4 regions of the Streptomyces sp. NPDC048185 genome follow, and region 2 is predicted to be linked to each of the others. Evidence: riboswitches for the same ligand, from Rfam matches in the RefSeq annotation. Region 2 holds a riboswitch; each other region holds the start of a gene.
What was found. Region 2 has a riboswitch for cobalamin ahead of ACGF3H_RS27245 (ribonucleoside-diphosphate reductase subunit alpha). Riboswitches for the same ligand answer to the same signal wherever they lie in the genome.

Region 1 (3,309 bases), on a different contig from region 2:
CCGCCGAGGATGTGGCTGAGCAGCAGCACCAGGGCGAAGGAGATCAGGGCGCCGAGGAAGGCGCCCGCGGACAGGGACACCGCTCCCCCGCCCACTCCCAGCACGACCACGGCGACCGCTCCCGTGGACGCGCCGGAGGAGACCCCGAGGACGAAGGGGTCGGCGAGCGGGTTGCGCAGCAGCGACTGCATGACCGCCCCGCACACCGCGAGTCCGGCCCCGCACACGGCGGCGAGGAGGGTGCGCGGCATCCGCAGGTTCCACACGATCGAGTCCCGCAGCGGCGCCAGCGTGCTTTCGCCGAGTCCGAGGTGGGCCGCGGCGGCGGCCCACACGTCGCCGGCGGAGATGTCGGCCGGCCCGATCGTCACGGCCGCGGCGATCGACGCGAGCAGCGCCGCCAGGCCACCGCCCGTCTGCAGCAGGGTACGGGCGCTCACTCGGCGAGCCCGAAGTCGCGCAGCCCGGCCGCGACCTTCTCGATCCCCTCGACCGTCCGGATGGACGGGTTCATCGCCTGCCCGCTGAGCAGGACGTACCGCTTCTTCCTCACCGCGGTGAGGTTGCGTGTGGCGGGGTTGCTCTCCAGGAACTCGATCTTCGCCTCGGCGGTCTCGGCGGTCTGCTGCTTGCGGGTCAGGTCGCCGATCACCATGACGTCGGGGTCGCGGTCGGCGACGGTCTCCCAGTTGATCTGGGGCCATTCGTCATGGGTGTCGGCGAAGGCGTTCCGCGCGCCGACCGCGCGGGTGATGGCGCCCGGCGCGCCGCAGCAGCCGGCCAGGTAGGGCGACTGGGAGTTGGCGAACCAGTACATGAGGGAGACGTCCGAGGCGTGCAGTCCCGCGGTCGCTGTGCTCACCCTCCTGCGCAGGTCGGCGACGAGCTCCTCGCCGCGCTCGCGGACGCCGAACGCGCGGGCCAGGTCGCGTATCTCTCCGTGGACGACGTCGAGAGTGAGCGGCTCGCTGCGCGATCCGTCGCCCCCGCTGCCGTTGTCCTTGCCCGCCGAGCAGTCGGACGGGGAGACGTAGGCCGGCACACCCAGCTTCTCGAACCGGTCGCGGGTGGCGACCCCGCCCGTGCCGAGGGTGGAGACGAACGAGGCGGTGACGAAGTCGGGTTCGGCGTCCAGGACCTTCTCGAAGGACGGGTTGTCGTCGGCGAGCCGGGGCACGGTCGCGTTCGCCTTCTCCAGGCCCTTCATGACCGGGTCGGTCCAGGTGGCCGTTCCGGCCATGCGGTCGGCGAGGCCGAGCGCGAGCAGGATCTCGGTGGTGCCCTGGTCGAGGGAGACGGCGCGCTTCGGGGCCGACGTCAGGGTGACCTCGTGACCGCAGTTGTCCAGGGTGACGGGGAAGCCGGCGCCGGGGGTCTGGTGCGACTTCGCGTCGCCCTCGCCGGAGGAACCGCAGGCGGTGAGCAGCAGGGCGGACGAGAGGAGAAGCGCCGGAGCACGGAGAACGGCCGGAGCGCGGAGCAGGAGGGAGGTGCGGAGCACGGGCATGCCTTCGGGGTCGGGGCTCGTACGCGGAGCCTGGCCTGCGGACGTCCCTCCGCGCCGGGGTGCGGAGGTGCCAGCAGGTCTTCGGACTCGGGTTCGTCCGGTCGGGGCGCCTTCCCGGTCTCCCAGTGGCTTCGTGCCCCGCCCGTCCCCCTCACCGCTGCGCGTCAGTTCCGGATTCGCACCGGATTCCCTGGCCTCGGATGTGGCTCGACTGGCCCTGAGAGGCTACCAAGGCCCCGTGGCTGCCCGGCGGGCGGCCGGCACCGGAAACAGCCGACGGCCCGCGCCCGGCCCCGGCGGCCGGCCGAGCGCGGCGCGCCGACCCGCGGAGGAGGCGGGCACGTCGTCCGTGGCCCTCCGCCTGACGGTGGAATCCACCACCGCCGGATCAGGCATTCGGCCGCATCGACGGGCTGTTCGATCATCCGGCGTGTCTCATTCAGACATGTTCACACCTTCTCGGCGTACCCTGCTCCGCGCCCCGTTCGCCGCTGCCGGTGCGGGTGTCCTGGCAGCCTGCACGGGCTCCGGCTCCGGACCGAGCCCCGGTCCTCGGGGAGCGGCCGTCGGGACGGCCTTCGTTCCGGCCGGGCCCCCGGGTTACGTCAATCCCTCCGACCCGGAAGTCCTCGCGGCCGAGCGGAGACGCGGGGCCGGTCCGGTGCGCACGTACCGGCTCACCGCCGCCGAGACGACCCTGGACCTCGGCGGTCGGTCGGTGCCGAGCTGGGCGTACGACGAGGCGCTGCCGGGCCCCCTGGTCCGTGTCACCGCCGGCGACGTGCTCGACATGACGCTCGCCAACCGGCTGCCGGCCGGCACCACCCTGCACTGCCACGGGGTGCGGCTGCGCTGCGACATGGACGGCGTTCCGGATCTCACCCAGGCGCCGATCCGTCCCGGGTCCGATTTCCGCTACCGCTTCACCGCCGGACAGCCGGGAACGTATCTCCTCCACTCCCACGTCGGCGTGCAGGCCGACCGGGCCCTGTACGCGCCGCTCGTCGTCGACGACCCGCGCGAACCGCTGTCCTACGACAAGGAGTGGATCGTCGTCCTGGACGACTGGGTCGACGGCGTTGAGGGTTCCACCCCCGAGGAGGTCCTGGACCAGCTCAGGCCCGGTGCCGCGGCGGACGGGGGGCACATGGCCATGGGGCCGGGCCGCGGCGGGAGCCCCGCCCGGCCGGCGACGGCGCTGCCCTCGCCGGCCGTAAGACCGGCGGGTCCCTCCCGGGTGCTGCGCACGTCCTACAGCCGCATGCTGCACGGCGGGGGCGGCAGCGTCGCCCACCCGTACCACCTGGTCAACGGGCGCCTGCCCGGTCGTCCCGAGGTGTTCCGGTGCCGTCCCGGCGACCGCGTCCGGCTGCGCATCATCAACGCCGGTGCCGAGACGGCGTTCCGGGTCGCGCTGGGCGGCCACGAGATGACGGTCACCCACACCGACGGCTATCCGGTGAAGCACACGCGCACCGATGCCCTGCTCGTCGGTATGGCGGAGCGGTACGACGTCCTGATCACCGCCCGCGACGGCGTCTTCCCCCTGGTCGCGCTCCCCGAGGGGAAGGAGGGAAGCGCCCTCGCCGTCCTGCGCACCGGCAAGGGGAACAGAAATCTCCCGCCCGCGGACGTCCGCCCGGACGAGCTCGACGGCAGGACCGTCCCCGCGCGCCGTCTCGTCCCCGACGACTCCGTGGCCCTGGACGATCGCGAACCCGACCGCGAGATGCGCATCCGGATCACCGGCGGCATGGAGAGGTACGACTGGGGCTTCGACCACGAGGCCTACTCCGTGGAGC
Region 2 (3,309 bases):
GGGATCTCCCAGGCGGTGCGGTACAGCGCGCGCACGTCCTCGGGGATCCAGGCGAAGTCCTGCACCGAGCCGTTGGCCTCGCGCAGCGCCTCCCGGGTGCGGGCGTCCCACACGCCGAGCCGCTTCAGGTCGTCGACCAGGTAGGAGTTGACCTGGAGGAACTCTCCGGACAGCGTCTCGCGCTTGAACAGGTTCGACACCTGCGGCTCGATGCACTCGTAGGCGCCCACGATGGAGGCGATGGTCGCGGTCGGCGCGATCGCGAGGAGCAGCGAGTTGCGCAGCCCGGTCGTCGCGATGCGCGTCCGCAGCGCCGCCCAGCGCTCGGGCCAGGTGTGCTCGACGTCGTAGTGGTCGGGGTGCAGCACACCACGGGCGGTACGCGTCTTCTCCCAGGCCGGCAGCGGGCCGTTGCGCTCGGCGAGGTCGGCGGACGTCTCGTACGCGGCGAGCATGATGCGCTCGGCGATCCGGGTGGACAGAGCCTTGGCCTCGGGGGAGCCGAAGGGCAGGCGCAGCTGGAAGAAGACGTCCTGCAGGCCCATCGCGCCGAGGCCGACCGGGCGCCAGCGGGCGTTGGAGCGGCCCGCCTGCTCGGTCGGGTAGAAGTTGATGTCGACGACCCGGTCCAGGAAGGTCACGGCGGTGCGGACGGTGGCGTCCAGCCGCTCCCAGTCGATGTCGCCCCCGGTCACGAAGGCGCCCAGGTTGACCGAGCCGAGGTTGCAGACCGCCGTCTCCCCGTCGTCCGTGACCTCAAGGATCTCCGTGCAGAGGTTGGAGGAGTGGACGGTGTGGCCCGGCTCGGCGGTCTGGTTGGCGGTGCGGTTGGCGGCGTCCTTGAAGGTCATCCAGCCGTTGCCGGTCTGCGCGAGGGTGCGCATCATGCGGCCGTACAGCTCACGCGCCGGGAGGGTCTTCCTGGCCAGTCCCTTCGCCTCGGCCGCCCGGTAGGCCGCGTCGAACTCCGCGCCCCACAGGTCGACCAGCTCCGGCACGTCCGAGGGCGAGAACAGCGACCAGGGCCCGTCCGCGTCCACCCGGCGCATGAACTCGTCCGGCACCCAGTGCGCGAGGTTCAGGTTGTGCGTGCGGCGGGCGTCCTCGCCCGTGTTGTCCCGCAGCTCCAGGAACTCCTCGATGTCGGCGTGCCAGGTCTCCAGGTAGACCGCCGCCGCGCCCTTGCGCCGGCCGCCCTGGTTCACCGCGGCGACCGAGGCGTCCAGCGTCTTCAGGAACGGGACGATGCCGTTGGAGTGCCCGTTGGTGCCGCGGATCAGCGAACCCCGGGCGCGGACGCGGGAGTAGGCGATGCCGATGCCGCCGGCGTGCTTGGAGAGGCGGGCGACCTGGTGGAGGCGGTCGTAGAGGGAGTCCAGCTCGTCCTTGGGGGAGTCGAGGAGGTAGCAGGACGACATCTGGGCGTGCCGGGTGCCGGAGTTGAAGAGCGTGGGGGAGGAGGGCAGGTAGTCCAGGCGGCTCATCAGCCCGTAGAGCGCGGCGACTTCGTCCACCGACCTGCTCGTGTCGTCCTCGGCGAGCCCGGCGGCCACGCGCAGCAGGAAGTGCTGGGGCGTCTCGACGACCTTGCGGGTGTGCGGGTGGCGGAGGAGGTAACGGCTGTACAGCGTGCGCAGCCCGAAGTAGCCGAAGCGGTCGTCGGCGGCCGGGTCGGTCAGCGCGTCCAGGCGGGCCGCGTGCAGCCGGACGAACGCGGCGGTGCGGTCGGCGATCAGGCCCTCGCGGTGGCCGGTGGCGACGGACTCGGTGAAGGAGGTGACGCCCTGGGAGGCGGCCTCGGCGCGGATGCCGATGGTCAGCAGCCGGGCGGCCAGCCGGGAGTAGACCGGGTCCTCCGAGATCAGGCCGGCCGCGGCCTCCGTGGCCAGCTCCCGCAGCTCCGCCTCGTCGGCCCGCGCGGACCGGCCGCGCAGCGCGGCGGCGGCGACCCGCCCGGGGTCGGCGCCCCGGAGGTCCGCGGTGAGGTCGGTCAGGGTCCGCAGCAGGGCGGCACCGGGCCCGTCGGCCGCCTCGGCCACGGGGGTCGCAGAAGCCGTCGCAGCGGACGTGGAGACCGGGTCGGCTGGCGCGATGGTCACGTGGGGCACTCCCTCGCTCGGCACGGGGCCAGGCGGAGGGCAGGGGGCAGCTCACGAGCGCACGCGGCGTCGCGTCCACCGGCCCATTCCGCGAGGCCCGGACGTCGTGGCACCCGGACCGGGACGGCCGGGCGCACTGTCGGCAGGTCCTCGGACTGAAGCCCGTGCGCTCACGCGGATACGCGAACACGCACAAGTACACCGTTGCGGGACAGTTCCGGATTCTCACCGGATTCCCCTGCGGCGACAGCGAGCACGAGCATACATCTTGTGCCGGGTCTCGCCAGCACCCCCAGATGTTGTGCCGTGCCGGTGTCAGAGCGTCAGTTGATAGGTGAGCAGAGTGATGTCGTCGAGCTCCGGCAGCGGGTTCCAGTCGCGGCCGGGCGTGCGGGTGAAACCCAGGCGTTCGTAGAGCCGGTGGGCGGTGCGCATGGTCCGCTGGGTCGACAGCACGACGCGTGCGCAGCCCTCGACCGCCCGCGCGCGGTCGACACAGGACCGTACGAGGGCCTCGCCGACGCCGCGTCCCCGCGCGTCGTGGGCGACGGCGAGCATGCGTATCTCGGCCTCGCCGGGCCGGGCGATGTCGGCCATGGGGCCCCCGGACGGCACGAAGGTCACGCCGCCGAGGACGCGGCCGTCCGCCGTGGCGACCAGGAGCTCCGCGGCGGCGGCCCGCTCGGCCGCGTTCCGCAGTGCGCCGAGGTAGGGGTCGCTCTCACCGAGGTCGAGGAAGCCGTCGTGGAGATAGGCGTGGGCGGTGATGTCGCCGAGGGCCCCGTACTCGTCGGGTGACGCCGGCCGGATCGCGAAGTCCATGGGCCGAGTGTGCCCGACGGGCACGACGACGGGCCGCCGGATTTCTCCGACGGCCCGTCGCCCGCGGGGGGTCAGTGCGAGGTGCCCGCGGTGGCCGGGGGCAGCTCCGTCTGGACGCCGGGGTCGCCCGCGTCCGCCGTGTAGTCGCCCGGCTGGGTCTCGTCGACGCCGTCGGGCGCCTTGACGGCCTTCAGGACGAAGGTCAGGACCACGGTGACCAGGACGTTCAGCACGAACGCGGTGAGACCGATGTAACCGATCTCCCCGATGCCCGGGATCTCCTTCGAGGAGCCGCCGAAGTGCGCCTGCGTCGGCGAGGCGACCCCGTACGCGGCGGCCGTGCCGTAGACCATGCCGACCGCCCAGCCGGCGAGCAGGGCCCAGCGGT
Region 3 (3,309 bases), on a different contig from region 2:
CACAGCCGACGCCCGGGCACACCCGCCGGACCGAGCAGCACGGCCAGCGCCGCGACCAGCACCAGCGCCGCGCCCGGCCAGGGCGGCAGGGAGATGGCCAGCACGGTCAGACCCAGCCCGAGCACCGCCTTGTCCACCGGGTGGCGGTGACGCCACCGGCTGCTGTGCGCCGCCGCGTCGATCGGCAGCACTCAGTCCCCTTCGGGCGCGTGCGCGTCCTGCCGGGCGGCCCGGGCCGCCCGCTCCTCGCCCTGCCGCCGTCCCCGGCGCAGACCGAAGTAGTAGGCCAGCACCCCCGCGCCGAGCGCCGCCTGCACGGCGAACAGCGCGGACTCGATCTCGCCGGACGGCGGCTCGTACAGCGGCGAGAACCACGGCTCGTAGTCCGGCTCGATCTCCGTGATCGCCGTCTCCGCCTCGGCGTCGGCACCGGCGAACGGCTCCTCCTTGTGGTCGCCGAGGCCGAGCGCCAGCGGCAGCACCGCCAGCACGGCCACGGCGAGCAGCAGCAGGAGGTTGATCTTCGTGTTGCGCTTCATCGGGCCACCGCCTCCTCGCGCTCGCCGGCGTCCGCGGACAGCACGCCCAGCCGGGTCAGCTCGCCCTTGCTGGACTGCACCAGCAGCCGCATCACGACCACCGTGAGCAGGCCCTCGCTCACCGCGAGCGGGATCTGCGTGACGGCGAAGATGGACCCGAACTTGCCGAGCGCGCCCAGGAATCCGCTGCTCGGGTCGGGGAAGGCCAGCGCGAGCTGCACGCTGGTGACGCAGTAGGTGGACAGGTCGGCGACGAACGCCGCGAAGAACACCGTGACCATCAGCGGTGCCCCGTACCGGCGCAGCAGGCGGTAGGTGCCGTATCCGGCCCACGGGCCGGCGATCGCCATCGAGAAGGCGTTGGCGCCGAGTGTGGTCAGACCGCCGTGGGCGAGCAGCAGGGCCTGGAAGAGCAGGGTGATCGTGCCCAGCACCGCCATGATGGGCGGCCGGAACAGGATGGCGCCCAGACCGGTCCCGGTGGGGTGCGAGCAACTCCCGGTGACGGAGGGCAGTTTCAGGGCCGACAGTACGAACGTGAAGGCTCCGGAGGCCCCGAGCAGCAGCGTGCTCTCGGGATGCTCCCGGACCTCACGGGTGAGTGACCGTACTCCGTGGAGGACGAACGGCGCGGACGCGACGCCCCAGGCGATCGCGTGCGCCGGAGGCAGAAAGCCCTCGGCTATGTGCATGGCTCAGCAGACCCTCTCCAGCACCTCGTGGATGGACGACGCGCCTTGGCCGGTCTCCTGGCTGACGGGTACCACCGCCCGCACTCCGCCTTCCCGGGTCCGCGAGGACCCAGTGGCTGCCCGTGAGGGCTGGAGCCGGACTTCCCGATCACAGTGGCGAGGGCCGCACCGGTACTTCACCGGATTTCCCGTTCACCAAGGCGTGGCGACAGTAGTGCGCCCACGAGGGTGGTGACAAGCGGGCCTCCCCGCGGCCGGCCCCCGCCGGACCCGCGGCCGTGACTGCATTCCGTGCCGGCGCCCCGCCGTACGGCGCCGCACTCCTCGCGCTACGTGGCGAAGATCTCCTCACCCCCGTGGCGGAGGGCGAGGTGGCGGGTCGTCACGGCCGGGCTCGTCGTCGCCGTGCCCGGCCACCCGGGAACGCAGCTGCTGGCCCAGTGCCGTGCCGGCGGCGGTGAGGAAGACGAAGCTGTAGATGATCTGCAGGATCGTCACGATCCGCGCCGTCTGGCCCCGCGGGGTGATGTCCCCGTAGCCGACGGTGGCCAGGGTGACGACGGTGAAGTACAGGGAGTCGACGCGGGTGCGCAGCCCGTCGAACTCACCGGGCTGCTTGGCCAGGACGTAGTAGGTCGCGGCGAAGACGTGCACCGACAGCAGGACCAGCAGGGGGATGACCACACCGGGATGGGTGTCCGTGCGGCCGGTGAGGACGTGGCGGATCTGCCGCAGCAGCAGCGCGGCCACGGCCGTCAGACCCACGGCGAAGAAGACCCAGCTCAGCACCGGGTGGTGGGGGCCCAGCCGGTCGAGGGGCAGCAGGAAGTAGGCCACGACGAGGCCCAGGGCCACACCCACCCTGGCCAGCCAGGGACGCGCCGAACGCAGGGAGGCACCGGGCCCGGCCCGGCGGTCCCGGCCGTCCCGACGGCAGGTCACCGATCCGGCTCCGCCTCGGGTGCCGCCCCCGGCCGCGCCGATGCCTCCGTCTCCGGTGGGCTTCGGCGGATCACCTGGGCGACGACGAACGAGACCACCGACGCGACGACGATCAGCGGCATCTGGTCGTGCGCGTCCCTGCCCACCAGCAGGACCGCGAGCACCGAACTGGCCAGTGGCAGCCCCGTCACCGCGGCCGCCGCGGCGGAGATGCCGAGGGCGAGGGCCGGGGTGACGCCGAAGCCGGGCAGGCCCGAGCAGGCCATCGCCGTCGCCGTGCCCAGCAGCACGGAGGGGAAGATCGGGCCCCCGCGCAGACTGCCCAGGGCGATGCCCCACGCCAGCCCCTTGCACGCGACGAGCGCGACGAGCGCGCCCACGGACCAGGCGTGCGGATGCGCGGCGAGCTGGGCGAGAGCCGCCTGACCGGACAACGCCGCCTCCGCCGGCGAACGGCCGGTGATCAGGGCGTACGCGGCGATGCAGACGCCGACCGCCGTGGCGCACAGGACGGTGCGGACAGCCGTGCGGTGGCTGGTCCAGCCGACGGTGCGGCGGCCGAGCGCGCGGGCCAGCGTGATCAGTACCGCGATCAGCGCCGCCGTCGGGACGCCCCACAGGAAGTCAGCGGCGTCGGGGCCGGTGCTCGGCGGCACCTGCGGCAGCGACAGCGCGCCGATGTCCAGGCCGGTCCACTGTCCGAAGCCCGTGAAGACCAGGGCGCCCGTCGCGCTGGCCAGCAGACACGGCAGCAGCAGGGCGGCCATCCGGGCGCCGGCCAGCCCCGCGCCCTCCATGAGCAGAACGGCCGCCGCCACCGGGCCGCCGAGGATCGTGGAGATCGCGGCGGTCGAGCCGGCCGTCGCCAGGATCGCGCTCGCCTTCGGGTCCGCGCGCGCCCGCCGCACCGCGAGCAGGGCGAGCCCGCTGCCGACGGCCATCAGGGGGGCCTCGGGGCCCAGGACCACACCGAGCGGCAGGGTGGCCAGCGCGGCCAGGACGGCACCCGGCAGCGCCTTCGGCCCGACGGGCGCGCCGCCCAGCCCGTTCACCGGCAGATGCCCTCCGCCGCCCGGCATCCGGGTCACGATCGGCGCCAGGATCAGTCCCGCCAGCACCAGCGCGGGCAGCGGCCA
Region 4 (3,309 bases), on a different contig from region 2:
TGCCTGGGTAAATGGAAAGCTTCTCGCTGATCCTCGCGATTGTGGTGGTAACCGCTCTCGCGTTCGATTTCACGAACGGTTTCCACGACACCGCGAACGCGATGGCAACGACCATTTCGACCGGTGCACTCAAACCCAAGGTCGCGGTGGCCATGTCCGCCGTGCTGAACCTTGTGGGCGCCTTCCTCTCGGTGGAGGTCGCCAACACGATCTCCAAGGGTCTCGTCGACGAGACCGGCATCCGTCCCGAGGTCATCTTCGCCGCGTTGGTCGGCGCGATCCTCTGGAACCTGCTGACCTGGCTGGTCGGGCTTCCGTCCAGCTCCTCGCACGCCCTGATGGGCGGCCTGATCGGCGCCGCCGTCGCCTCGGCGGGCATCGGCGCCGTCCACGGCGACGTGCTCGTCACCAAGGTGCTCCTGCCGGCCGTCGCCGCCCCGATCGTCGCGGGTGTCGCGGCGATGCTCGCCTCCCGGCTGACGTACTCGCTCGGCCGCAAGGCCGACGGCAAGGCCGCGGAGAAGGGCTACCGCGCCGGGCAGATCGCCTCGGCCGGCCTGGTCTCGCTCGCCCACGGCACCAACGACGCCCAGAAGACGATGGGCATCATCACCCTCGCCCTGATCGCCGGCGGCGCCCTCGCCCCCGGCTCGAACCCGCCCGTGTGGGTCATCCTGTCCGCGGGCATGGCCATCGCGCTCGGCACCTACCTCGGCGGCTGGCGCATCATCCGCACCATGGGCAAGGGCCTCACCGACCTCCAGCCGCAGCAGGGCTTCGCCGCCCAGACCAGCGCCGCGACGGTCATCCTGGCCTCCTCGCACCTCGGCTTCTCCCTCTCCACCACCCACTCGGTCTCCGGCGCGGTCATGGGCGCGGGCCTCGGCCGCAAGGGCGGTGTGGTCCGCTGGTCCACGGCCACCCGCATGTTCGTCGCCTGGGGCCTGACCCTGCCGGCCGCGGCCCTGGTCGCCGCCCTCGCCGAGTGGATCTGCGGCTTCGGGGACTGGGGCACGGCGCTCGTCGCGGTCTTCCTGCTCGCCTCCAGCTTCGCGATCTGGCGGATCTCCCGGCGCGAGGTCGTCGACCACACCAACGTCAACGGCGGCGGCGAGCCCGAGCCGGCCGGCGTGGTGACCACGGCGATCGCCGCCGTGACCCCGCCCCCCGCGGGCGTGAGCGAGGAGCTCACCGCCACCGTCGCGGCCCCGGCCGCCGTCGCCGACACCAAGACCCCGTCGGCCGCCACCACCGTCTGAGCCCGCGTCCGGGTACGAAGGAAGAGAACCGCCATGACAATCGACTGGGCAGCCCTCGGCTCCGTCTTCGGCGTCAGCCTCGTGGCCACCGTGGCCCTGGTGGCCCTGTTCACCCTCGGCGTCGTCGGCCTCTCCCGCCAGGAGCGGGCCGCCGCCCAGGGCGGTTCCGCGGTGCTCGCGGTGACCGGTGCCTACGCCTGCTTCGCGGCCTGTGCGGCGGCGGTGGCGTACGGCATCTACCTGATCGTCGCCTGACCGCCGGGCGCACATCGTGCGCGGGGCGCGGGACGGACTCCACCGTCCCGCGCCCCGCGCTTTTTCCGTGCCGGCGCACACCGCCCGTGTGTGGGCCTCCGCACACTCCCCCGCTGCAGGTCAACAGCAAGTTGACGGGTGTTCGCGGGCCGTGGTGGACTTCCGGAGCCATTACGGCGGCAGGAGAGGAAGCCGGTGCGAGTCCGGCGCGGTCCCGCCACTGTCACCGGGGCAGTACGCGAGTACGGTCCCGGGAGCCAGGAACTCTCACCGCCGATTTCGTCGAACCAGGGCGTGGACACCCTGAGTGAGGACATATCGCCATGCGCGGCTGCCGTTCCAGGCTCACCCGAGACGCACTTCCGCCGTCCCTCCGCACGGCAGGCTGAGCCGTGCGCGCCGAACGCGTCTTCGCGTACGGCGCCGCCGCCGGTCTTCTCGGCGACCTCCTCCTCGGCGATCCGCGCCGCGGGCACCCGGTCGCCGCGTTCGGCCGTGCCGCGGGCGCCGTGGAACGGGTGCTGTGGCGTGACCACCGGGGCTGGGGCGCGCTGCACACCGCCGTCTGCGCCGGTGGCGCCGTCGTCCTGGGGAGCGCCGCCGTGCGCGCCGTCCGCCCCTCCCCCGCCGCCTCCCTCGCGCTGACCGGCGCCGCCACGTGGGCCGTCGTGGGCGGGACCTCGCTGGCCCGGGAGGCCCGCGCCGTCGGGCGGGCGCTGGAGGCCGGGGACGTCGAGGCGGCCCGGGCCCGGCTGCCGCACCTGTGCGGGCGGGATCCGCAGGCGCTGGACGCCGACGGGATCGCGCGGGCCGTCGTGGAGTCCGTCGCCGAGAACACCTCCGACGCGGTCGTGGGCGCCCTGGTGTGGGGCGCCGTGGCCGGAGTGCCGGGGCTGCTCGGTTTCCGGGCCGTGAACACGCTGGACGCCATGGTCGGCCACAAGTCCGCCAGGTACCGCCGCTACGGCTGGGCCTCGGCCCGGCTCGACGACCTCGCCGGGTGGCCGGGCGCCCGGCTGACCGCCGTCCTGACCACCGTGGCCGGCGGCGATCCCCGGGGTGCCGTACGGGCCTGGCGTGCCGACGCCGCGCAGCACCCGAGCCCCAACGCCGGGCCCGTGGAGGCGTCCTTCGCGGGCGCCCTGGGCGTGCGGCTCGGCGGGACGCTCTCCTACGGCGGCCGGGTCGAACACCGGCCGGTGCTCAACGGGGCGGCGGGACGCGCCGTCCGGGCCGGGTCCGGCGACATCGAGCGGGCGGTGCGGCTGTCGAGCCGCGTGGGCTGGCTGGCGCTGGGCGTGTGCGCGGGCGCGCGGCTGCTCGTCCGCGGGGTCAGCAGGAAGGGACGTACGTCATGAACGGTGGCCTCCTCGTCGCCGGCACCACCTCCGACGCCGGCAAGAGCGTCGTCACCGCCGGGATCTGCCGCTGGCTGGTGCGCCGGGGCGTCAAGGTGGCGCCCTTCAAGGCGCAGAACATGTCGCTGAACTCCTTCGTCACCCGCGAGGGCGCCGAGATCGGGCGGGCCCAGGCCATGCAGGCGCAGGCGTGCCGCGTCGAGCCGACCGCGCTGATGAACCCGGTGCTGCTGAAGCCGGGCGGCGAGCAGAGCAGCCAGGTCGTGCTGCTCGGCAAGCCGGTCGGGGAGATGAGCGCCCGCGGTTACCACGGCGGGCGGCAGCGGCAGCTGCTCGGCACGGTCCTCGACTGCCTGGCCGAGCTGCGGGGCACGTACGACGCGGTGATCTGCGAGGGGGCGGGCAGTCCGGCCGAGATCAACCTGCGCCGGACGGAC

Region 1: linked by a shared signal. The riboswitch ahead of ACGF3H_RS32320 (ABC transporter substrate-binding protein) and the one ahead of ACGF3H_RS27245 (ribonucleoside-diphosphate reductase subunit alpha) in region 2 are both predicted to bind cobalamin.
Region 3: linked by a shared signal. The riboswitch ahead of ACGF3H_RS14580 (energy-coupling factor ABC transporter permease) and the one ahead of ACGF3H_RS27245 (ribonucleoside-diphosphate reductase subunit alpha) in region 2 are both predicted to bind cobalamin.
Region 4: linked by a shared signal. The riboswitch ahead of ACGF3H_RS00335 (cobalamin biosynthesis protein) and the one ahead of ACGF3H_RS27245 (ribonucleoside-diphosphate reductase subunit alpha) in region 2 are both predicted to bind cobalamin.

What each region holds. Positions count from the first base shown of each region.
Region 1 is NZ_JBIDAN010000015.1:30,671-33,979, reverse strand. It holds gene ACGF3H_RS32325 (iron chelate uptake ABC transporter family permease subunit) at 1-440, opposite strand, end outside; gene ACGF3H_RS32320 (ABC transporter substrate-binding protein) at 437-1,507, opposite strand; cobalamin riboswitch at 1,562-1,738, opposite strand; gene ACGF3H_RS32315 (multicopper oxidase family protein) at 1,953-3,309, shown strand, end outside.
Region 2 is NZ_JBIDAN010000010.1:202,894-206,202, reverse strand. It holds gene ACGF3H_RS27245 (ribonucleoside-diphosphate reductase subunit alpha) at 1-2,099, opposite strand, end outside; cobalamin riboswitch at 2,223-2,379, opposite strand; gene ACGF3H_RS27240 (GNAT family N-acetyltransferase) at 2,415-2,921, opposite strand; gene mctP (monocarboxylate uptake permease MctP) at 2,993-3,309, opposite strand, start outside.
Region 3 is NZ_JBIDAN010000004.1:216,433-219,741, forward strand. It holds gene cbiQ (cobalt ECF transporter T component CbiQ) at 1-191, opposite strand, end outside; gene ACGF3H_RS14575 (energy-coupling factor ABC transporter substrate-binding protein) at 192-539, opposite strand; gene ACGF3H_RS14580 (energy-coupling factor ABC transporter permease) at 536-1,231, opposite strand; cobalamin riboswitch at 1,261-1,446, opposite strand; gene ACGF3H_RS14585 (potassium channel family protein) at 1,580-2,101, opposite strand; gene ACGF3H_RS14590 (chloride channel protein) at 2,170-3,309, opposite strand, start outside.
Region 4 is NZ_JBIDAN010000001.1:63,181-66,489, forward strand. It holds gene ACGF3H_RS00325 (inorganic phosphate transporter) at 12-1,259, shown strand; gene ACGF3H_RS00330 (hypothetical protein) at 1,293-1,514, shown strand; cobalamin riboswitch at 1,652-1,802, shown strand; gene ACGF3H_RS00335 (cobalamin biosynthesis protein) at 1,907-2,872, shown strand; gene ACGF3H_RS00340 (cobyric acid synthase) at 2,869-3,309, shown strand, end outside.